DNA from 3 places in the Bacillus sp. CPT56D-587-MTF genome. Region 3 is predicted to be linked to each of the others. Evidence: a T-box and tRNA genes for the amino acid it is inferred to sense, from the RefSeq annotation. Region 3 holds a T-box; the other regions hold tRNA genes.
The links. The T-box of region 3 lies ahead of tyrS (tyrosine--tRNA ligase). A T-box ahead of a tRNA ligase gene usually reads a tRNA of that ligase, here a tRNA-Tyr.
Positions count from the first base shown of each region.

Region 1: it has a tRNA-Tyr gene. The T-box ahead of tyrS (tyrosine--tRNA ligase) is inferred to sense a tRNA for this amino acid. The anticodon was not compared.
Region 2: it has a tRNA-Tyr gene. The T-box ahead of tyrS (tyrosine--tRNA ligase) is inferred to sense a tRNA for this amino acid. The anticodon was not compared.

Region 1 covers NZ_JBYTEF010000001.1:5,024,871-5,032,395, forward strand. The annotation lists gene glmM (phosphoglucosamine mutase) at 1-67, opposite strand, end outside; gene AC3WVZ_RS26045 (CdaR family protein) at 60-1,541, opposite strand; gene cdaA (diadenylate cyclase CdaA) at 1,534-2,355, opposite strand; gene rocF (arginase) at 2,604-3,497, opposite strand; gene AC3WVZ_RS26060 (glycerate kinase) at 3,708-4,853, opposite strand; tRNA gene AC3WVZ_RS26065 (tRNA-Ala) at 4,971-5,043, opposite strand; tRNA gene AC3WVZ_RS26070 (tRNA-Gly) at 5,054-5,125, opposite strand; tRNA gene AC3WVZ_RS26075 (tRNA-Lys) at 5,134-5,206, opposite strand; tRNA gene AC3WVZ_RS26080 (tRNA-Gln) at 5,212-5,286, opposite strand; tRNA gene AC3WVZ_RS26085 (tRNA-Tyr) at 5,352-5,435, opposite strand; tRNA gene AC3WVZ_RS26090 (tRNA-Val) at 5,453-5,528, opposite strand; tRNA gene AC3WVZ_RS26095 (tRNA-Glu) at 5,534-5,608, opposite strand; tRNA gene AC3WVZ_RS26100 (tRNA-Thr) at 5,633-5,705, opposite strand; tRNA gene AC3WVZ_RS26105 (tRNA-Asn) at 5,710-5,784, opposite strand; rRNA gene rrf (5S ribosomal RNA) at 5,794-5,909, opposite strand; rRNA gene AC3WVZ_RS26115 (23S ribosomal RNA) at 6,001-7,525, opposite strand, start outside.
Region 2 covers NZ_JBYTEF010000001.1:125,771-133,295, forward strand. The annotation lists rRNA gene AC3WVZ_RS00625 (23S ribosomal RNA) at 1-634, shown strand, start outside; rRNA gene rrf (5S ribosomal RNA) at 735-850, shown strand; tRNA gene AC3WVZ_RS00635 (tRNA-Asn) at 859-933, shown strand; tRNA gene AC3WVZ_RS00640 (tRNA-Ser) at 936-1,027, shown strand; tRNA gene AC3WVZ_RS00645 (tRNA-Glu) at 1,045-1,119, shown strand; tRNA gene AC3WVZ_RS00650 (tRNA-Val) at 1,124-1,199, shown strand; tRNA gene AC3WVZ_RS00655 (tRNA-Met) at 1,226-1,302, shown strand; tRNA gene AC3WVZ_RS00660 (tRNA-Asp) at 1,306-1,381, shown strand; tRNA gene AC3WVZ_RS00665 (tRNA-Phe) at 1,391-1,466, shown strand; tRNA gene AC3WVZ_RS00670 (tRNA-Thr) at 1,485-1,560, shown strand; tRNA gene AC3WVZ_RS00675 (tRNA-Tyr) at 1,571-1,654, shown strand; tRNA gene AC3WVZ_RS00680 (tRNA-Trp) at 1,662-1,735, shown strand; tRNA gene AC3WVZ_RS00685 (tRNA-His) at 1,755-1,830, shown strand; tRNA gene AC3WVZ_RS00690 (tRNA-Gln) at 1,894-1,968, shown strand; tRNA gene AC3WVZ_RS00695 (tRNA-Gly) at 1,974-2,048, shown strand; tRNA gene AC3WVZ_RS00700 (tRNA-Cys) at 2,063-2,133, shown strand; tRNA gene AC3WVZ_RS00705 (tRNA-Leu) at 2,144-2,225, shown strand; gene AC3WVZ_RS00710 (DUF3884 family protein) at 2,436-2,756, opposite strand; gene AC3WVZ_RS00715 (YebC/PmpR family DNA-binding transcriptional regulator) at 3,108-3,827, shown strand; gene AC3WVZ_RS00720 (NUDIX hydrolase) at 3,974-4,435, shown strand; gene AC3WVZ_RS00725 (transglycosylase domain-containing protein) at 4,929-5,705, shown strand; gene AC3WVZ_RS00730 (DsbA family protein) at 5,893-6,543, shown strand; tRNA gene AC3WVZ_RS00735 (tRNA-Gly) at 6,659-6,732, shown strand; gene queG (tRNA epoxyqueuosine(34) reductase QueG) at 6,932-7,525, shown strand, end outside.
Region 3 covers NZ_JBYTEF010000001.1:4,296,457-4,303,981, reverse strand. The annotation lists gene acuC (acetoin utilization protein AcuC) at 13-1,179, opposite strand; gene AC3WVZ_RS22175 (acetoin utilization AcuB family protein) at 1,176-1,820, opposite strand; gene acuA (acetoin utilization protein acetyltransferase AcuA) at 1,838-2,470, opposite strand; gene acsA (acetate--CoA ligase) at 2,647-4,365, shown strand; gene AC3WVZ_RS22160 (maltose acetyltransferase domain-containing protein) at 4,450-5,010, shown strand; T-box leader at 5,187-5,416, shown strand; gene tyrS (tyrosine--tRNA ligase) at 5,487-6,743, shown strand; gene AC3WVZ_RS22150 (hypothetical protein) at 6,871-6,999, shown strand; gene AC3WVZ_RS22145 (hypothetical protein) at 7,065-7,525, opposite strand, start outside.

The DNA.
Region 1 (7,525 bases), 730 kb from region 3:
CTAATTCAGGTGTTAACTCCTTATTTGCAACTCCGCGTACTCCATCTGTACCAAAATATTTACCCATTATGATTCGCTCCTTTTTCTTGCTCTTTTTGATTATCTACTGTTGGTTCTTGACTCGTTTCTTTATCTTTATCTTGATTTTGATTTTGGTTTTGATTCTTTTCCTGTTCTTTTTCTGAATCAGGTTCAGGATTTTTTGGTTTCTCATTTTGATTTTCTTGATCCGTATTTGAATCCGGTTGTTGACCATTACCCTGTACTTCTTTATCTGGTTTTTCTTTCTTCACAATAGTAACTTTAGCACTTTTTTGTTTTGGCTCTATTGAAATATTACCAGGACCGCTCACTTGAATGGAAATATCTTTCGTCCCTGAGGATACATTTTGCAGATTAATTACCGCTGTTATTTGAGCAGCTGTTATTTTATCTACTATACTTGCTTCTCCTGAAATATCAACACTTATCTTTCCATCTTGCGGCGAAAGTAGCTGAGCAGTAACATCTTTAGACAGTCCATTTTTCTGGATTGGGATACCATCAATCGTTTTTGTTTTCGTTTGTTTTGTTTTTTGCACTCCCACCGAAACCTTCACTTGATTCGGTTTTGCACTTGTTACACCCTTGGGTAATAAAACAGAGGCATCGAATGTTGTAGACTCTGTCAATTGACTAAGATCTACTTCGACCCCCTCTAGCGATTGTATATTATCCAAAATATCTTTTGGACCAGCTATCGTTACTTCTCTCGGTTCAACACTGATATTTGTAACCGCCAATCCTTCTGCTAAACTCCCCTTCTTCGTATACGTTACAGGAACAGTTTTTTCAGTATTATTGGCTGTAGTTTGCGTTGCCACATTCAACGTTACACTAATCTTAGATGGACTTGTTCTTACATTTAAACGTTTTCCTTCTTTATTGTATAATGTAACTTCGGGCGTTTTTGTAACAGTTTTATTAACACCTTTTAAATCAACATACGCTTTGGCAGAGGAAATGCTTTCAATTTCTTCTTTCGTCCCAACTACCTCAACAGTATCCGGTTTAAGGCTTGATTTTTCTAGAGTAGCCCCCGCTGGCATCTGATCCTCATTTGATAATTTCAGATCTACATGAACATATTTTCTCGCCTTTTCATGAAGAGTAACTTTAATTGTTGATGGCTGAACTGTTCCTTTCACATCATCTGGAAGCCCGTTCGTTTTTAAAGAAATCTCATAAGTTCCTTTTGGACTATCTCGCAAATCAACCGGTATGTCAAATTGTTTTTTTGCTTTTGCTGTAGCAACTGATGCTTTTGGGCCTTCTAATTTTACTTTAACGCCCTCTGCCGGAATACCACTTACAATATATTTCTCCTCATCATACTTAAGATTAATAGCATAATTAGTTAATGTTTCTTTCGTATCATTTGCAAAAGGTAATATACCTGATGTCGTATTTTTTTCAGTTAACGTCGCTGACATAAAAAGCATACACGCCAATAGTAATGAGATCCCTTTTAAAAACCAATGATTCTCCATTAACTTATCCATGACGCTTTCTCCTCCAATTCCATAAAGACGAAGAAGTCGTTTTTTCGTTTCCACTAAATTCAGCTAATAACATATCTTTCAGCTGTTCTGTCTTCAAATCACGATGCAACTTACCATTTTTCGTTAAAGAAATTTGACCAGTTTCTTCAGACACAACTACTGTAATACTATCAGTAACTTCACTAACTCCCATTGCAGCACGATGTCTAGTTCCTAATTCTTTAGAAATAAACGGACTTTCTGATAATGGAAGATAGCATGCTGCTGCTTTAATTGTACTTCCTTGCATAATTACCGCTCCGTCATGAAGAGGTGTATTTGGAATAAAAATATTAATAAGTAATTCCGATGATACGTTTGCATTAAGCGGAATACCCGTTTCCACATAATCACCCATACCGGTCTCTTTTGACAAAGTAATTAATGCACCAATTCTACGTTTCCCCATATATTCGGTTGCTTTTGCTATCGCTGTTGCAACCATTTCAGGTTCATCATCCTCATGCGTTCCAACACGCGAAAATAAACTCCCGCGCCCTAGCTGCTCAAGTGCTCTTCGCAATTCTGGCTGAAAGATAATAATAACGGCTAAAAATCCCCACGTTAATACTTGTTCAGTTAGCCAAGATAGCGTACGCAATTCAAGGAAAATACTGATCATCTTAACGACGATAATAACTGTAATCCCTTTTAAAAGTTGAACAGCTTTCGTCCCTCGGATTATAAGAATTAGCTTATATATAATAAACCATACAATGGCAATATCTAATGCCGTACTAAGATATTTCAAAATGGTCGTATCTTCAAAAGGCATGCTATCCCTTCCTCCTACTTACGAGCAATTCTATCCATATATTGAAATATTGTTTTATGCTCTATCTGTATGTATTTCCAACAACTAGTTAATTATACCATACATGAAACAAACGACAATTACAAACAACCCCCTTTAGCTCAAATTGGTAAGATGTCAAACATTTTTATTGTACAGTATAATATAAATCATTATTATACGCTTATTTTCAAATAAAAAAAGCAACTTCTCAGTTGCTTTTCTTACATTTATTTTAGTTTTTCACCGAATAAAGAACCCATTAAAGCAACTGCTGTTGTTGCCGTTCTATTTCTCTCATCTAAAATCGTATTTACCTCAACAAATTCAGCAGATGTGATAATATCAGCTTCTGCTAACATTTCCATCGCCAAATGACTTTCACGATAAGATAGACCGCCAATTACAGGCGTTCCAACACCTGGTGCATCATGAGGATCAAGACCATCTAAATCTAATGATAAGTGTACACCATCGGTATGAGATAAATATGCGATTGTTTCTTCCATCACAGCCGTCATCCCCATACGATCAATTTCATGCATTGAGAACACTTTAATACCTTCATTGCGAATGAAATCTTTTTCTCCTTCATCCAATGCACGCGCACCGATAATTACGACATTCTCTTTTTTCACCTTTGGATATGCTCCGTATAAATCTACAAGTGAAGAATGTCCATAACCTAAACTTGCTGCAAGTGACATACCATGAATATTTCCAGATGGTGAAGTTTCCTCTGTATTTAAATCACCGTGTGCATCATACCAAATAACGCCTAAGTTTTTATAATGTTTTGCTACACCAGCTAATGTACCGATAGCAATACTATGGTCACCACCTAATACAAGTGGAAAACGACCTTCTTCTATAATATGATCCACCTTACTTGCTAATTCATTACATACAGTTGCAACTTGTGTAAGGTTTCTTAATTTTGTATTTTCATCTATCTCTTTTTCTCTCTCTATACATATATCTCCCATATCTTTAACGTCATATCCAATTTCTTCAATTCTTTCAATTACCCCTGCATAACGGATCGCGCTCGGTCCCATATCAACTCCACGACGCATCTGTCCTAAATCCATTGGAACTCCAATAACTGAGATTTCTTTTTTCATAGATAGTATCCCCCTTTTATGCCTTCACTAAATATTTTAAATCTTTTATATAGTCTGACTCAACTCGACATTTTTCTGTATGGATATACAATTTATTCACTTATATTCACGTTGAAAACCAAATTTTAAGACTATTCTATGTATAAAGTTAACTTAATGAAACAATCGCAATCACTATTATTAAATAATAATAATAAAACACTCCTATATTTAGAAGTGTTTTTCTGATGCTATTTTCCATACTGTTGCAATATTCTTCGTTGTCATTTCAATATTTTCTTCTGCTACTTTATATGCTTCTTCTAGTGTCATCGGTCTCGTTGTGATACTAAATACCGCATCTATTCCTTTCTCGTACACAGCTGAATAATCAGATGATACAGACCCTCCAATAGCAATTACAGGCACAGAAAAACGTTTTGCACGCCCCGCAACACCCACAGGAGCCTTTCCATATGCAGTTTGTTTATCTATTCTACCTTCACCAGTTATAATAAGATGTGCATCTTCTATATGTTTATCGAAATTTGTATAATCTAATACAATTTCAATGCCCCTACGCAAGTCTCCCTTTAACACTGAAATAACAGCCGCTCCCATTCCTCCCGCTGCCCCTGCACCAGGTATTTCAGATACATCAAAAGATACATATCGTTTAAGCATATTCGCATAATGTTGTAAATTCTCATCTAGCTCTTTCATCATCTCTATATTTGCACCCTTTTGTCTCCCAAATACGAAAGATGCTCCCTGCATTCCGACTAATGGATTATCCACATCACATGCCGCTTCTATCTTTACCCCCTTTAAGCGTGGGTCCATTCGTGAAAAATCAATAGTAACAATCGAGTGTAATGTGCCTCCAGATGGATCTATTACTTCACCCTTACCATTTATAAACCTTACTCCTAAAGCCGCTAACATACCTGCCCCGCCATCATTTGTAGCACTTCCTCCAAGTCCTAAAATTATGTACTCCACTCCTTGATCTAGCGCATGTAATATAAGTTCTCCTGTTCCTTTTGTCGTTGTAATAAGTGGGTTGCGCTTTTCAACTGGAACGTGCTGTAATCCTGATGCTGCTGCCATTTCAATAAACGCTGTCTTTTTATCTTTAGAAATGCCATAAAAAGCTTGTATACCTTCTCTAAGCGGTCCTGTCACACTAATTGATATAATTCTCCCCCCTGTAGCATCAACAAGTGATTCAACCGTCCCTTCTCCTCCATCTCCAATTGGTATTTTCACATACTCTGCATTAGGAAAAATTGCTCTAAAACCTCTTTCAATAGCTCCACATACTTCTATAGCTTTTAGGCTTTCTTTATATGAATCAGATGCAATAACAACTTTCACAATTATCTCCCCATCCCTTATTTTTACGTTTTCTTCATTTTAAACGACAAGTATAAAAGTTGTCTTTTTAAACACAAAAAAAGCTTACATCGTATGATATAAGCTTTTTTATTTAGATGGAGCCTAGCGGGATCGAACCGCTGACCTCCTGCGTGCAAGGCAGGCGCTCTCCCAGCTGAGCTAAGGCCCCTTATTAATTAAGCGGAAGACGGGATTCGAACCCGCGACCCCAACCTTGGCAAGGTTGTATTCTACCACTGAACTACTTCCGCAAAAATGATGAGCCATGAAGGACTCGAACCTTCGACCCTCTGATTAAAAGTCAGATGCTCTACCAACTGAGCTAATGGCTCGTAAATGGCTGGGCTAGCTGGATTCGAACCAGCGCATGACGGAGTCAAAGTCCGTTGCCTTACCGCTTGGCTATAGCCCATTAATATTTACTAGTATGGTTATCTTTTCAAAAAAATAAACCCTCTCAGGTTATTTTAAAGAAAATGGTGGAGGGGGGCAGATTCGAACTGCCGAACCCGAAGGAGCGGATTTACAGTCCGCCGCGTTTAGCCACTTCGCTACCCCTCCGACATTTTAAATATATATGGTGGAGGATGACGGGATCGAACCGCCGACCCCCTGCTTGTAAGGCAGGTGCTCTCCCAGCTGAGCTAATCCTCCAAAAGTGGTGACCCGTACGGGATTCGAACCCGTGTTACCGCCGTGAAAGGGCGGTGTCTTAACCACTTGACCAACGGGCCAAAAAAGTTTTAAACCTATTCCCAAGCTTCCAACCGGGCTTGAACCGGTGACCTCTTCCTTACCATGGAAGTGCTCTACCAGCTGAGCTATGGAAGCATAATGGCTCCGCAGGTAGGACTCGAACCTACGACCGATCGGTTAACAGCCGATAGCTCTACCACTGAGCTACTGCGGAATAATATTAGCCTGGCAACGTCCTACTCTCACAGGGACAAGGTCCCAACTACCATCGGCGCTAGAGAGCTTAACTTCCGTGTTCGGTATGGGAACGGGTGTGACCTCTCTGCCATCATTACCAGACTTTTATCATTATAAACATTTCTTTCGAAATGTCAAGAAGAAATTTTAATATATATTCCTTCAAAACTAGATAACATTTGCTACATATTATATGGTTAAGTCCTCGATCTATTAGTATTCGTCAGCTCCACATGTCACCATGCTTCCACCTCGAACCTATCAACCTGATCATCTTTCAGGGATCTTACTAGCTTACGCTATGGGAAATCTCATCTTGAGGGGGGCTTCATGCTTAGATGCTTTCAGCACTTATCCCTTCCGCACATAGCTACCCAGCTATGCCCTTGGCAGAACAACTGGTACACCAGCGGTGCGTCCATCCCGGTCCTCTCGTACTAAGGACAGCTCCTCTCAAATTTCCTACGCCCACGACGGATAGGGACCGAACTGTCTCACGACGTTCTGAACCCAGCTCGCGTACCGCTTTAATGGGCGAACAGCCCAACCCTTGGGACCGACTACAGCCCCAGGATGCGATGAGCCGACATCGAGGTGCCAAACCTCCCCGTCGATGTGGACTCTTGGGGGAGATAAGCCTGTTATCCCCGGGGTAGCTTTTATCCGTTGAGCGATGGCCCTTCCATGCGGAACCACCGGATCACTAAGCCCGACTTTCGTCCCTGCTCGACTTGTAGGTCTCGCAGTCAAGCTCCCTTATGCCTTTGCACTCTACGAATGATTTCCAACCATTCTGAGGGAACCTTTGGGCGCCTCCGTTACACTTTAGGAGGCGACCGCCCCAGTCAAACTGCCCACCTGACACTGTCTCCCGGGTCGATAAGACCCGTAGGTTAGAATTTCAATACAGTCAGGGCGGTATCCCACCAGCGCCTCCACCGAAGCTAGCGCTCCGGTTTCAATGGCTCCCGCCTATCCTGTACAAACTGTACCAAAATTCAATATCAGGCTACAGTAAAGCTCCACGGGGTCTTTCCGTCCTGTCGCGGGTAACCTGCATCTTCACAGGTACTATAATTTCACCGAGTCTCTGGTTGAGACAGTGCCCAAATCGTTACACCTTTCGTGCGGGTCGGAACTTACCCGACAAGGAATTTCGCTACCTTAGGACCGTTATAGTTACGGCCGCCGTTTACTGGGGCTTCAGTTCAGAGCTTCGCTTACGCTAACCCCTCTCCTTAACCTTCCAGCACCGGGCAGGTGTCACCCCCTATACTTCGCCTTACGGCTTCGCAGAGAGCTGTGTTTTTGCTAAACAGTCGCTTGGGCCTATTCACTGCGGCTTTCCGTTAAGAAAGCACCCCTTCTCCCGAAGTTACGGGGTCATTTTGCCGAGTTCCTTAACCAGAGTTCTCTCGCACACCTTAGGATTCTCTCCTCGCCTACCTGTGTCGGTTTGCGGTACAGGCACCTTTTATCTCGCTAGAAGCTTTTCTTGGCAGCGGGGAATCAAAGACTTCGCTCCATAAGGAGCTTCCCCATCACAGCTCAGCCTTTACGATAAGCGGATTTGCCTACTTATCAGCCTAACTGCTTGGACGTGCACAACCAATCGCACGCTTCTTCTATCCTTCTGCGTCCCTCCATTGCTCAAACGATAAAGAGGTGGTACAGGAATATCAACCTGTTGTCCATCGCCTACGCCTGTCGGCCTCGGC
Region 2 (7,525 bases), 4.2 Mb from region 3:
AAAGTGTAACGGAGGCGCCCAAAGGTTCCCTCAGAATGGTTGGAAATCATTCGTAGAGTGCAAAGGCATAAGGGAGCTTGACTGCGAGACCTACAAGTCGAGCAGGGACGAAAGTCGGGCTTAGTGATCCGGTGGTTCCGCATGGAAGGGCCATCGCTCAACGGATAAAAGCTACCCCGGGGATAACAGGCTTATCTCCCCCAAGAGTCCACATCGACGGGGAGGTTTGGCACCTCGATGTCGGCTCATCGCATCCTGGGGCTGTAGTCGGTCCCAAGGGTTGGGCTGTTCGCCCATTAAAGCGGTACGCGAGCTGGGTTCAGAACGTCGTGAGACAGTTCGGTCCCTATCCGTCGTGGGCGTAGGAAATTTGAGAGGAGCTGTCCTTAGTACGAGAGGACCGGGATGGACGCACCGCTGGTGTACCAGTTGTTCTGCCAAGGGCATAGCTGGGTAGCTATGTGCGGAAGGGATAAGTGCTGAAAGCATCTAAGCATGAAGCCCCCCTCAAGATGAGATTTCCCATAGCGTAAGCTAGTAAGATCCCTGAAAGATGATCAGGTTGATAGGTTCGAGGTGGAAGCATGGTGACATGTGGAGCTGACGAATACTAATAGATCGAGGACTTAACCATATAATATGTAGCAATGTTATCTAGTTTTGAGAGAACATAAAAAACTTGTTGACTTTTAAAGTAAATAAGTTATAATAATGATTGTCTCAAAAGAATAATGTCTGGTAATGATGGCAGAGAGGTCACACCCGTTCCCATACCGAACACGGAAGTTAAGCTCTCTAGCGCCGATGGTAGTTGGGACCTTGTCCCTGTGAGAGTAGGACGTTGCCAGGCAATATTATTCCGCAGTAGCTCAGCGGTAGAGCTATCGGCTGTTAACCGATCGGTCGTAGGTTCGATTCCTACCTGCGGAGCCATTGGAGAGCTGTCCGAGTTGGCCGAAGGAGCACGATTGGAAATCGTGTATACGTCACAAGCGTATCAAGGGTTCGAATCCCTTGCTCTCCGCCATAGGATTTATAATATTTGGCCCGTTGGTCAAGTGGTTAAGACACCGCCCTTTCACGGCGGTAACACGGGTTCGAATCCCGTACGGGTCACCACTTTGGAGGATTAGCTCAGCTGGGAGAGCACCTGCCTTACAAGCAGGGGGTCGGCGGTTCGATCCCGTCATCCTCCACCATATAAATTTTATATGAATAGTATTATCGCGGGGTGGAGCAGCACGGTAGCTCGTCGGGCTCATAACCCGAAGGTCGCAGGTTCAAATCCTGTCCCCGCAACCAAATGGTCCCGTGGTGTAGTGGTTAACATGCCTGCCTGTCACGCAGGAGATCGCCGGTTCGACCCCGGTCGGGACCGCCATTTTAATAAGGCTCGGTAGCTCAGTCGGTAGAGCAGAGGACTGAAAATCCTCGTGTCGGCGGTTCGATTCCGTCCCGAGCCACCATTTATTTTAATAAAATACGCCGGCTTAGCTCAATTGGTAGAGCAACTGACTTGTAATCAGTAGGTTGGGGGTTCAAGTCCTCTAGCCGGCACCATGTAAGTTTCGGAGGGGTAGCGAAGTGGCTAAACGCGGCGGACTGTAAATCCGCTCCTTCGGGTTCGGCAGTTCGAATCTGCCCCCCTCCACCATTTACATAGGGGCATAGTTTAAAGGTAGAACTGAGGTCTCCAAAACCTCCAGTGTGGGTTCGATTCCTACTGCCCCTGCCAAATATATTTACACAACATGGCGGTTGTGGCGAAGTGGTTAACGCACCGGATTGTGGCTCCGGCATTCGTGGGTTCGATTCCCATCAGTCGCCCCATTTTTATTTTAAAAATTACAAATAATCTAATGGATACTTACATATAATTAAGTAAGAATTCGATGGGCTATAGCCAAGCGGTAAGGCAACGGACTTTGACTCCGTCATGCGCTGGTTCGAATCCAGCTAGCCCAGCCATTTTTGCGGAAGTAGTTCAGTGTTAGAATACAACCTTGCCAAGGTTGGGGTCGCGGGTTCGAATCCCGTCTTCCGCTCCAATAAAATTTAATATGGCGGCATAGCCAAGTGGTAAGGCAGAGGTCTGCAAAACCTTTATCACCGGTTCAAATCCGGTTGCCGCCTTTTCTTTTGTGCCGATGTGGCGGAATTGGCAGACGCGCACGACTCAAAATCGTGTTCCTTCGGGAGTGTCGGTTCGACCCCGACCATCGGTATCATGAACGGCGTAATAAAAGACTCTACACCAAATGTGTAGAGTCTTTTTATGTTTTCATCATACTATAAAATAAGCAAAAATGGTGTGTTGGTGAAATGGTTATAAATGATTAAGGTAAACTTATTCATTTAGTACATGCGATACAGTTGGGGAAAGCTACAAAACAATAAAGGGATAAATTTTTATCCCTTTATATAATTTCATTATTTTATAGAGAATTTCTCCAACCTGGTGACATGAAGTTAAATCCGACGCCACCAGTAGATATTAGTACATGATCAGCTGTTAATTTCGTAATTTCTAAGAACTTCTTTTCAAACTCTTCTCTGTTGTATTTGTACATAGTTGAGTGGCATGACCACATGTGCGTTGAAGTACTCAACCAGTCTCCTAATTCCTTTAATTCAGGAAACGACTCAAATCGAATTGGTTCATCTAATTTCATGAATCTCACTTGATAGATAGTTGGGTTTAACTTCTCTCCTATTCCTTTAAAAGCATGTGATTTTTTGTCTTTGGAATGTGTCATAATTCACCCTCCATCTTTTCTTCAAATTTTTTCCTATTTTTATTATACAACAATAGAAAACAATTATGGGAATAATATGGAAATGTTTATTGGCAATATAAAAAGACTGTAACAGAAATGTTAGAGTCTTTTTGTTAAATTATACTATGTGCTTCTAAAATTCGTAATAAACGTAGGAATTCATGTATAATATAACTTGTCGAAAGAACAAAATGATAGTGATTTATATTATGTCTGTAATATGAATCAAAAATGAACTTTTTATATTTCTTTTAAAAATGTGTTGAACACACATTATATTTCATATTAATATTTTTATGTAGATTTAAAACGGGAAAGAGAGTGGAAAGTATGGGCCGTAAATGGAACAATATTAAAGACAAAAAAGCATCAAAAGATGCAAATACAAGCCGTATATACGCGAAATTTGGGCGTGAAATTTATGTGGCAGCAAAACAAGGCGAGCCAGATCCAGAATCAAACCAAGCACTAAGAGTTGTATTAGAGCGTGCGAAAACATACAATGTTCCAAGAACAATTATTGATCGTGCAGTTGAAAAAGCAAAAGGCGGTTCAGAAGAAAATTATGACGAGCTTCGTTATGAAGGATTCGGACCAAATGGAGCTATGGTTATTGTAGATACACTTACAAATAACGTAAACCGTACTGCAGCAGATGTACGAGCTGCATTTAGCAAAAATAGTGGTAATATGGGTGTGAACGGTTCTGTAGCTTACATGTTTGATGCGACAGCTGTTATCGGCCTTGAAGGTAAAACATCAGATGAAGTTCTTGAAATTTTAATGGAAGCAGATGTAGATGCACGTGACATTCTAGAAGAAGAAGATTCTGTTATCGTGTATGCTGAACCAGATCAATTTCATGCAGTACAATCTGCACTTAAAGGTGCTGGCGTTGAGGAGTTTACAGTTGCAGAATTAACAATGCTTGCACAAAGTGATGTAACACTTCCTGAAGATGCTCAAGCACAATTTGAGAAAATGGTTGATGCATTAGAAGATTTAGAAGATGTTCAACAAGTTTATCACAACGTAGACTTAGGAGAGTAATACGATAGATGACCCTTTTCGCTTAGCGGATAGGGTCTTTTTTATGAAGTTAATTAAGGTGATGAAGTATTAAAGGTATTTTGTTGTAGGTAGGGAATATAATTATAGGGATATATAAAATATTCATTATCTCTAGGAGGCTTAATATGGAACATAAGACACCAAAGCATATCGTTGCTGTAGCCGGTTATTTAACAAATGGAAAAAATGAAGTGTTATTAACAAAAGTGCACTGGCGAGCTGATACGTGGGAGTTGCCAGGAGGACAGGTAGAAGAAGGCGAAGCGCTCGATCAAGCTGTCTGTAGGGAAATAAAAGAGGAAACAGGGTTAACGGTGAAGCCTATCGGAATTACAGGCGTTTATTATAATACTTCTATGCATATTCTAGCTGTTGTTTTTAAAGTAGCATATATAAGTGGTGAAATAAAAATTCAACCTGAAGAAATACAAGAGGCTAAATTTGTTGATTTAAATGAAGAGAACATAGATGAGTATATAACGCGTCCTCATATGAAATCCAGAACGCTTGATGCAATGAGAGCAACACATTTTATTCCGTATGAAACGTGGGAAGTACAGCCGTATAATTTAATAGGAAGATTGTAAAGAAAAGAGTAGCCGATTTGAGATACATTCGAATCACTACTCTTTTTTTGTATACTGTTTAAGAAAAAGGTCAAAATAATAGTAGCACTAGTATTGATTTTGAGAACGTTTGTTCTGTATAATAAATCTATATGTTATATACATTTAGATTACTAGATAGTCAAAAGTATATATATTTGTAGATGATATAATTAAAGTGTAAAGTGAAAATATAATAGTCTTAAGGGTTTCTCTTTTATTGGTTATTCGTACTTTAACATAACCTATATTCAATATTTCAGATGAATAGTAGATAAAAAAAGACTGTGATACAATACTTTTTTATCCCACTATTTGCTAGGCAGTAAGCTTGATTAATGAGGACCGATTAAAGTTTCACTTTATACCTTACAATGATGTAAGGTACGTGTAAGAGAAATCGATGGGATATTTTTTTACAACAATGTATTCTTAAAGTAAGAGTTATATGCTGTGTGGAAAAGAGGTGTTCAAGATGAAAGAACGAGTATTATCTAGGGTGAACTATCATCAAAAAGTTGCATTAAATCCAATGACTAAACTTTTTTATAAAGCCATTATATTATTATTATTGTTAAGTTGTACGTTATTATTCATTGGAAATGTAATGATTGAGAAAAGTGATATTAGTAAATTACATGTACCGGCTAAGTTAGAGGTGCCAGAATCATTAACACATGCATTTATTGCGACAGAAGATAAAAGATTTTATCATCATAACGGTTTAGATTATATAGCAATTATTAGGGCCTCTGTTGAGAATATAAAGGCTGGTGGTGTCGTGCAAGGAGGAAGCACAATTACACAGCAGCTATCTAAAAATGCCTTTTTAACGAATGAACGTACATTTTCTCGGAAGTGGAAAGAGATTTTTTATACGAAAAAAATTGAACGCACATTTACGAAGGATGAAATATTAAAATTATATGTAAGTAATATTTATTATGGAGAAGGAGCATGGGGAATTGAAAAAGCAGCAAACCTTTACTTCGGTAAAAAGGTGAACCAATTAACGTTGGCTGAAAGTGCAATGATGGCTGCTGTAGTAAAAGCACCTGCTTATTACTCACCTGCCCAAAATTATGATAAAGCAGTAGAGAGACGTAATGTCGTTTTGAGACTAATGGAGAAAGAAGGCTATATAAGCCATGATGAGTATGTTCAAGCAGTTAGTGAGAAATTGGTAATTCGTCATGATATAAAAATAGAGCAGTCGATGTTAAATAGCGCGCGTAAAAAAGCAGTAAGTTAAGAGAAGTTCCTACAGAGGAGCTTCTTTTTTTGAATAAATTGTGACAAATTGTGACACAATATCGTCACAATTATTGTGTTTTTGTAATTTATGTGAGCGTGTTCATTGCGTGACGTATATAAGTGTTGATATTATGTGTATTGTGTACAATGCTGTATACAGAATATGAATTTAAAGAGGAATGTATATGAAATCAAATAAACTCATGGCTCTTGGTATAGTTTTTTCTATCGCAGTATTGATTGTAATTGGAACAATTGCGTATAGCATCATAAATGACAAAAAAGATAAAGGGAATGAGATGTTTGCTTATTCTACGCAACAATCTTTAGGGAAAGATGATGCTCCAGTTAAGGTAGTTGAATTTGGAGACTTTAAATGTCCTGCTTGTCGTACTTGGGATGTAACAGTATTACCTCGATTAAAAGAAGAGTATATTGATAAAGGCAAAGTGCAGTTATACTTTATTAACTTCCCATTTATCGGAAAAGACTCAGATTTAGGTGCAGCAGCTGGTGAAGCAATTTATAAACAAGATAAAGATTCATTCTGGATTTTCTATGATGAGATTTATCAAAATCAAAAGAAAGATACGGAAGAATGGATTACAGAAGATTTGCTTCTTAGCATTGTGAAAGAGAAACTTCCAAAAGTTGATGTAGAGCAATTTAAGAAAGATTTACACAGTAAAGACATTAAAGAAAAAGTAAGTAAAGATTCAGATCGTGCTCAAAAATTAAAAGTTCAAGGTGCTCCTTCTGTATATGTAAACGGAAATCTTGCAAATCCTGATTTTGATAGTATGAAGAAGGCAATTGATAAAGAATTGAAAAAGTGATGAGGTCTCTCATCACTTTTTCGACTTTTTTCGATAAAATTCTTGCCTCTACTTTTTTTACATGCTATACTATTTTACATAAGTTATTCTAATATCTTATATGTAATTCATATTTGCGGGTGTAGTTTAGTGGTAAAACAAGAGCCTTCCAAGCTCTGGTCGAGAGTTCGATTCTCTTCACCCGCTCCAAATTTTATTAAAAGTTTTTCTATAAATTGTGATCAACGCAGTGTTTCGTTTCCGAGATAAACGAGGCATTGCGTTTTTTAATGTTTGAAAAATATAATTACATGCGAAAATAGAAGTAAATGATAGTATTCCAAACGTGAATTACTAACCAATAGAGTGGTTACATAAGGGGTGGATTCATCTGAGGAGGCGATTAAGAGTGGATTTTGAACAATTAAAGCAAGATGTAATTGCGTATAGTAAAACAATTGGCATAGATAAAATAGGCTTTGCGAGCGCTTCTCCTTTTGAGGAATTAAAGCAGCGCTTAATCCAGCAACAACAATTAAATTATCAATCTGGATTTGAAGAGCCTGATATAGAGAAGAGAACGAATCCGCAACTGTTATTACCGGGTGCTAAATCAATTATTGCGATTGCTTTAGCATATCCTTCAAAATTAAAAAATGCACCATTAAGTAAGCGTGGAGAACGCCGTGGGATTTTTTGTCGTGCTTCTTGGGGACAAGATTATCATCTTGTTTTACGAGATCGTTTGAAAAAATTAGAGGCATATTTAATTGAAAAACTTCCCGATATAGAAGTGAAGTCCATGGTTGATACAGGTGAATTAAGTGATCGAGCTGTATCAGAGCGTGCTGGTATTGGATGGAGCGGTAAAAACTGCTCTATTATTACACCTGAATTTGGTTCGTACGTATACTTAGGGGAAATGATTACAAATGTTCCATTCCCGCCAGATAAGCCGATAGAAGATCAATGCGGAGGCTGTACGAAATGTATCGATATTTGC
Region 3 (7,525 bases):
CCTCCTTTTCGTTTAGTATAAAGATTTTGTCATATTATTCCGAATAATTTCAAGGGATTTCGCTACAGTTAATGCGTTTTTTTCTTCAATTTCTGGTTTACGGGGGATAGGTTTATACATGTTGTCTGGATCTTCCCATGTGAGGGGAAGTTCTGTTTCTGCTTGTCCTTTCCAAGCTTCAATCCATTCTGGAGGGAGATAACCTGAGATGTTTTGGATGTTGTTCATTTCGAGCCAAATGAGTGCCCAAGCTCTTGGAACGACGCGCCAGTGATCATAGCCACCGCCACCGACAGCGATCCAGCGACCGTCGCAATATTCATTAGCAATTTCACGAGCGAGCTTCGGTATTTCGCGGTAAATATTCATTGTCGCACAAAGATGCGTAAGTGGGTCATAATAATGTGCGTCAGCACCATTTTGCGTTAAAATAATATCCGGTTTAAAGTACGCTGCAACTTCTTTTACAACAGTTCGATATGATTTTAAGAACGATTCATCTTCTGTAAAAGCATCGAGTGGAACGTTAAAAGAATAACTATAGCCATTACCTTGTCCGCGTTCATTTACAGCGCCAGTTCCAGGAAATAAATAGCGACCAGTTTCATGTAGTGAAATGGTGCATACGTTAGGGTCATCATAAAACGACCACTGTACGCCATCACCGTGATGAGCATCTGTATCAATATATAAGACGCGTAAACCGTATTTCTTTTGAATATATTTCATTGCGATAGAACTGTCGTTATAAATACAAAAGCCAGATGCTTTGCCGCGAAAGCCGTGATGTAAGCCGCCGCCCAAATTAAGTGCGTGTTTTACTTTTCCGGAAAGAACAGCATCGACAGCTGTTAATGTACCACCAACGAGCAATGCGCTTGCTTCGTGCATATTTGGGAACATCGGTGTATCTTCTGTTCCGAGTCCATATGTCATTGCAATTGATTTTTCTAACTTTCCTTCTCCAGCACGTTTTACCGCATTTATGTACTCCTCTGTATGAACGTAGGCGATTTCTTCATCTGTAGCCGTCCGTGGTGAGATGATTTGAGAGGGAGAGATGAAACCGCCCTTTTGTAATAAATCATACGTAAGTGTGACGCGCAGTTGGTTAAAAGGATGATCAGGGCTAAATGAATAGCCCCGGAAGTCATCCGAATAAATAAACGCGCTACTCATGCCTGCATCCCCATGATGTTTGGCCATAATACGCGGTAGCCTTCTGCTTCAAGTGCATCAATCACTTTTAGAGGATTCATCGTTTGAATGCGGAAAACGAGTACTTTATCATTCTCATCTTTTGCTGGATAGACGAGAACGCTCACGATATTTATTTGTAAATCACTAAAAATAGCAACGACTTTTCCAAGAATACCAGGTTCGTTTTTTACTTGAATTTCAATTTGCGAACTTGGTTGATGTGCTCCTGTTAATTTTACTAACGTGTGTAATACTGTAGATTCAGAAATGATTCCAACTAACTTCCCGGCCTTTGTAACAGGAAGACAGCCAATTTTATTTTCAAAAAATAAAGTAGCAATTTCCTCAACGAAATCGAGAGGATGGCAAGTCATAACAGGATGTTTCATAATAAGTTCGAGCGGTTGCTGTAGCATATCGAGTGAAACTTGTTCATCTAGAATAGACGGACTTGCATCCCTTACATCCCGATCAGAAATAATGCCTACGACGTGATTATTTTGATCGACAATTGGAATGTGCCGAATGCCTTTCGTGCGTATCGTTCGGATTGCTGTTTCGATTGTATCGTTTGGATGTAATGTAACTACATTTTGATTCATAATTTCTTCTACAATCATTCCAGTTGCCCCCTTTATTAATACATAAAACGATTGTGAAAACGTAGACGATCAAAAGCTTGAATAGAATCCGTATCAACGCGTTTACCGATGCGGACCATTAAACAGTTGGCAGGATGTGAACAAATTTCAGGATCGTCTGTAGCCATCCATTGTAACCCGCCAGCATTCATCATCTTCTCCATTACTTTTCGGTATTCCCACACATTCAATCCTGTTTGTTTCAAATCCCAGTGCCAATAATATTCAGTCGTCAATATAATGTAATCTTCCATATAATCGTCCATCATAGAAACCTCTAGTAAGTTCTTTCCGACAGAACTCCCGCGGAAGGCTGGGACTACTTCAATTGCCCCAAGCTCAATTAAGTTTTCCATTTTTCCTTCTGACCATCGTTCAAGTGGATCAGGATACAAGTATGTAACATATCCAACAATTGTTTGGTCATGTCTAGCAATAATGAGACGAGCTTCTGGTAATTTAGAAATTTCGACAATTGCTTTATATTGTTGCTCGGCAGGACGAAACGCAATTAAGTCTGGATGAAACTCATACATTTCTAAGTTATGTGTAGAGACAGGACCTTCAATAATTAAAGTGCCTTTCGCTGTTTTTAAGTTTCTAGCATTATATATTTTTTTATGAATCAATGTATTGCTCACCACCTTGAGGGTTTGTGAATCTATTAATATCGTACTTTATAATATATGCGATGTGAATCGAAATTTGTCATTAAAAATTTGTCTAAAAATCAACAAATATACTGAAAATTTTAAATAATGTCATTATAATAGATAATAGAATACATAGGAGGGGGATGTAAAGTATGAAAGTAGAAACGCTTCCTGTCATTAAAGGAGAAAATAATTTGCCGAATTATGATGAGGCATACGCGAATTTTAACTGGGAAGAGGTTAATAAAAACTTTACTTGGAATGAAACAGGCCGAGTAAATATGGCGTATGAGGCAATTGATAAGCATGCGAAATCCGATCGAAAGAATAAAGTAGCTCTTTATTATCAAGATGGATCGCGAAAAGAGAAATATACATTTAAGGAAATGAAGGATTTTTCTAATAAAGCAGGAAACGTCCTTAAGAATTATGGCGATGTAGAAAAAGGCGATCGCGTTTTTATTTTTATGCCACGTTCTCCAGAGTTATATTTCGCACTTTTAGGTGCAGTGAAATTAGGAGCAATTGTTGGACCGCTATTTGAAGCATTTATGGAAGGCGCAGTTCGCGATCGCTTAGAAGATAGCGAAGCAAAGGTGTTAATTACAACGCCTGAATTATTAGAGCGCGTACCATTAAATGATTTACCGGCTTTAAAAACAGTTTTCCTTGTTGGAGATAATGTAGAAGAAGGCGGTAAAACGGTAGCGTTCAATCCGTTATTTGAACAAGCTTCAAAAGAATTACATATTGAATGGTTAGGCCGTGAAGACGGTTTGATTCTACATTACACGTCTGGTTCTACTGGTAAGCCAAAAGGTGTGCTTCATGCGCAAAACGCAATGGTTCAGCACTATCAAACGGCGAAGTGGGTATTAGATTTAAAAGAAGACGATGTATATTGGTGTACTGCTGACCCGGGCTGGGTAACTGGAACAGCTTACGGTATTTTCGCACCGTGGTTAGTTGGAGCGTCAAATGTTATTTTAGGTGGACGCTTTAGTCCGGAAGCTTGGTATGAAGCACTGCAAGATTACGGTGTGACGGTTTGGTACAGCGCACCAACAGCATTCCGTATGTTAATGGGAGCTGGACAAGACGCAATTAAAAAATATGACTTATCACAAGTTCGTCACGTATTAAGCGTTGGTGAGCCGTTAAATCCAGAAGTAATTCGCTGGGGTATGAATGCATTTGGACTTCGTATTCATGATACGTGGTGGATGACAGAAACAGGTGGACAAGTAATTTGTAACTACCCTTGTATGGAAATCCGTCCAGGTTCAATGGGTAAACCAATTCCAGGTGTGAAAGCAGCGATTGTTGATAATGAAGGAAATGAAGTGCCTCCTTACACAATGGGTAACTTAGCAATTGCGAAAGGTTGGCCATCTATGATGCGCGGGATCTGGAATAACCAGCAAAAATATGAATCTTATTTCATGCCGGGAGATTGGTACGTATCAGGTGACTCTGCCTATATGGATGAAGATGGATACTTCTGGTTCCAAGGACGTATCGACGATGTAATTATGACGTCAGGTGAGCGCGTTGGTCCGTTTGAAGTAGAAAGTAAATTAATCGAGCATGCTGCTGTTGCAGAAGCTGGTGTAATTGGTATTCCTGATCCGGTGCGCGGCGAAATTATTAAAGCATTTATCGCACTTCGAGCAGGATACGAACCATCTGATGAATTAAAAGAAGAAATTCGTCAATTTGTAAAGAAAGGCCTAGCAGCTCATGCAGCGCCACGACAAATTGAATTTAGAGATAAATTACCGAAAACGAGAAGTGGTAAAATTATGCGCCGCGTATTAAAAGCGTGGGAGCTGAATTTACCAACAGGTGACTTATCAACGATGGAAGATTAAGAGGGAAAGGTCTGAACGAAAAATGTTCAGGCCTTTCTTTTTTATGATATCATGAACTTGTATATATAAGTTAAAGGGGATAGTATGATGAAAACAGAAAAGGAAAAGATGATACTAGGAGAAATGTACATACCGGCTGATCCAGTTTTAGTACAAGAAAGAGAGCAAGCACGTATATTAACGAGAAAATTAAATGATACGCCAGAAGAACAATTGAAAGAGCGTAGCGAAATCGTAAAAGAATTATTTGGAACGACAGGAGATAATATTCATCTTGAATCTTCTTTTAGATGTGATTACGGCTATAACATTCATGTCGGTGAAAATTTTTACGCGAACTTTGACTGTACGATTTTAGACGTATGCCCGGTAACAATCGGAGTGAACTGTATGTTAGCTCCAGGTGTTCACATTTATACAGCAACGCACCCGCTTGATCCAGTAGAGCGTATAAGCGGATCAGAATACGGAAAACCAGTTACAATTGGCGATAACGTATGGATTGGCGGAAGAGCAATTATTAATCCAGGTGTAACAATTGGAGACAATGCGGTGATCGCATCTGGTGCTGTCGTAACGAAAGATGTGCCTAATAATGTAGTAGTTGGCGGGAATCCTGCAAAGATTATAAAAAAACTAAAATAATATTTGAACGAAGTGCCTTCCTCGTCTGTATACAGTTATAAAAGAATAGATGAGGGAGGCTTTTATATGTCTAATAAATTACTTCTTGCGACGTTGTAAAGGATTGACAAGAAGGGAAACCTGACCTCTATTTGACACGCCTATATAAATGATGGTATAAAGAAAAGTATATGAATAATTGAGCGTGGAAAGGGAGAAGTAGTGATCATTTCCCTGTTTTAGAGAGCTGATGGCCGGTGAAAATCAGCACATAGATGATCGCGAATTACGCCCCTAGAGCATCTTTTTTCGATTGAATTGTATTCAAAAGGGAAAAGACGGTGCTAAGCCGTTATGTAAATAAGGTGGTAGGCTTTTTTTTGCTTGCAACTAGGGTGGTAACGCGATAATCAAAATCGTCCCTTATTTGAAGGGGCGATTTTTTTATGTTTTCAACCTTCACGCCAGTAATGAACTTAAAGGAGAGTATGTAGGATATGGGTATTTTACAAGATCTTGAATTTCGCGGTCTAATTAATCAGCAAACAGATGCTGAGGGCCTTGAGCAATTATTAGAAAAAGAAAGCGTTAAATTATACTGTGGTTTCGACCCGACAGCAGATAGCTTACACATTGGTCATATGTTACCAGTATTAATGTTACGTCGTTTCCAATTAGCTGGTCACCAACCAATCGCACTTGTTGGCGGTGGTACTGGTATGATCGGTGATCCAAGTGGTAAAAAAGCAGAGCGTACATTAAATACGAAAGATACAGTTGCTTACTACACAGAAAGCATTAAAAACCAACTTTCAAACTTCTTAGAGTTTGAAAACGTGGACAACCCAGCAACGATGGCTAACAACTACGACTGGCTTGGTAGCTTAGATGTAATTTCATTCTTACGCGATATCGGTAAAAACTTCGGTTTAAACTATATGTTAGCAAAAGATACAGTAGCATCTCGTTTAGAAACTGGTATTTCATTCACTGAGTTCAGTTACATGATTTTACAATCATACGACTTCTTAAACTTATACCAACAACATAATTGCCGTCTACAAATCGGTGGTAGTGACCAATGGGGTAACATTACAGCTGGTCTTGAATTAATCCGTAAATCAGAAGAAGATGCGAAAGCATTCGGTTTAACAATTCCACTTGTTACTAAATCTGACGGTACGAAGTTTGGTAAAACAGAAGGCGGCGCAATTTGGTTAGACCCAGAGAAAACAACTCCTTATGAATTCTACCAATTCTGGATTAACACAGATGACCGTGATGTTGTTAAATACTTAAAATACTTCACATTCTTATCTCATGAAGAAATTCTTGAGCTTGAAAAGCAAGTAGCTGAAGCGCCAGAAAAACGTGCAGCACAAAAAGCATTAGGTGCAGAAATGACAAAACTTGTTCACGGCGAAGAAGCATTAGAACAAGCGATTAAAATTTCAGCTGCATTATTCAGCGGTTCTGTAGCAGAACTAACTGCAAGCGAAATCGAACAAGGATTCAAAGACGTACCATCTGTAGAACGTACTGCAGAAGATACAGTATTAATCGACTTACTTGTAGAAAGCAAAATCTCTCCATCAAAACGTCAAGCACGTGAAGATGTAACGAACGGCGCAATCTACGTAAACGGTGAGCGTACACAAGCATTAGACTACGTTGTAACAGAAAACGACCGCATCGAAGGTAAATTCACAATCATTCGCCGCGGTAAGAAGAAATATTTCTTAATTCGTTACTAATAAATAAAAAGCTTTGAGGAAATTCCTCAAAGCTTTTTTGTTTTAATCTCCTTTTCGAGTTCATACGGAAATCACATGTAAGCGGTATGATAAACGTATAACAATTAGAAAGGAGTGGTAAAACGAAATGTCACTAGAAGCTTTGATTATTTTTTCTTTGCTAAACGCGGGTCAACTTGCAGAGAATTCGAAGGTTGATATACATAAAGAGCAGAAAGATGCTTATGTATATGTTCAAAAAGAGGAAAATAAATAACTTTAATATATATAAATAAAAGCTACTCGAAGTAACTGTTTTGGTGTCTTCGGTAGCTTTTTAAATTATGAATAAATAGGAATTAATTTTCGCTTAAAATCTTCGTACATTTCAAAGGCAATTTTCATGATTTCTTTGAGTTCATCGTAACTGTGGAAGCATGGACGAAGTATTTTTTCTGTATCATTGGATAATACGTCTACAAACATAGCCCAAGATGTTCCAGTTCTAACTTCACCAGTGTGCCATGCCTCCCAAATAAATTCAACGAGTCCATATTTCAAGCTAATATTGAACCTGAAAGTATAGATATCTTTGTTTTTTACTTCTCCTACTCTAAAAAAGTTTTCTTTTTTCATAAAACGAGCTTTATAGCCAAGAGACTCAAATACTTCAATTGCTTTTTCATTTTCATAGTTTTCAAATGTATTTTCTCTATCAGAAAATTTTTCTGATAAGGCTTTATATCTCTTAATAAAATCAATTTTTGTAAGACTGGCTTGTATTTCAGGTTTTAATGAATACG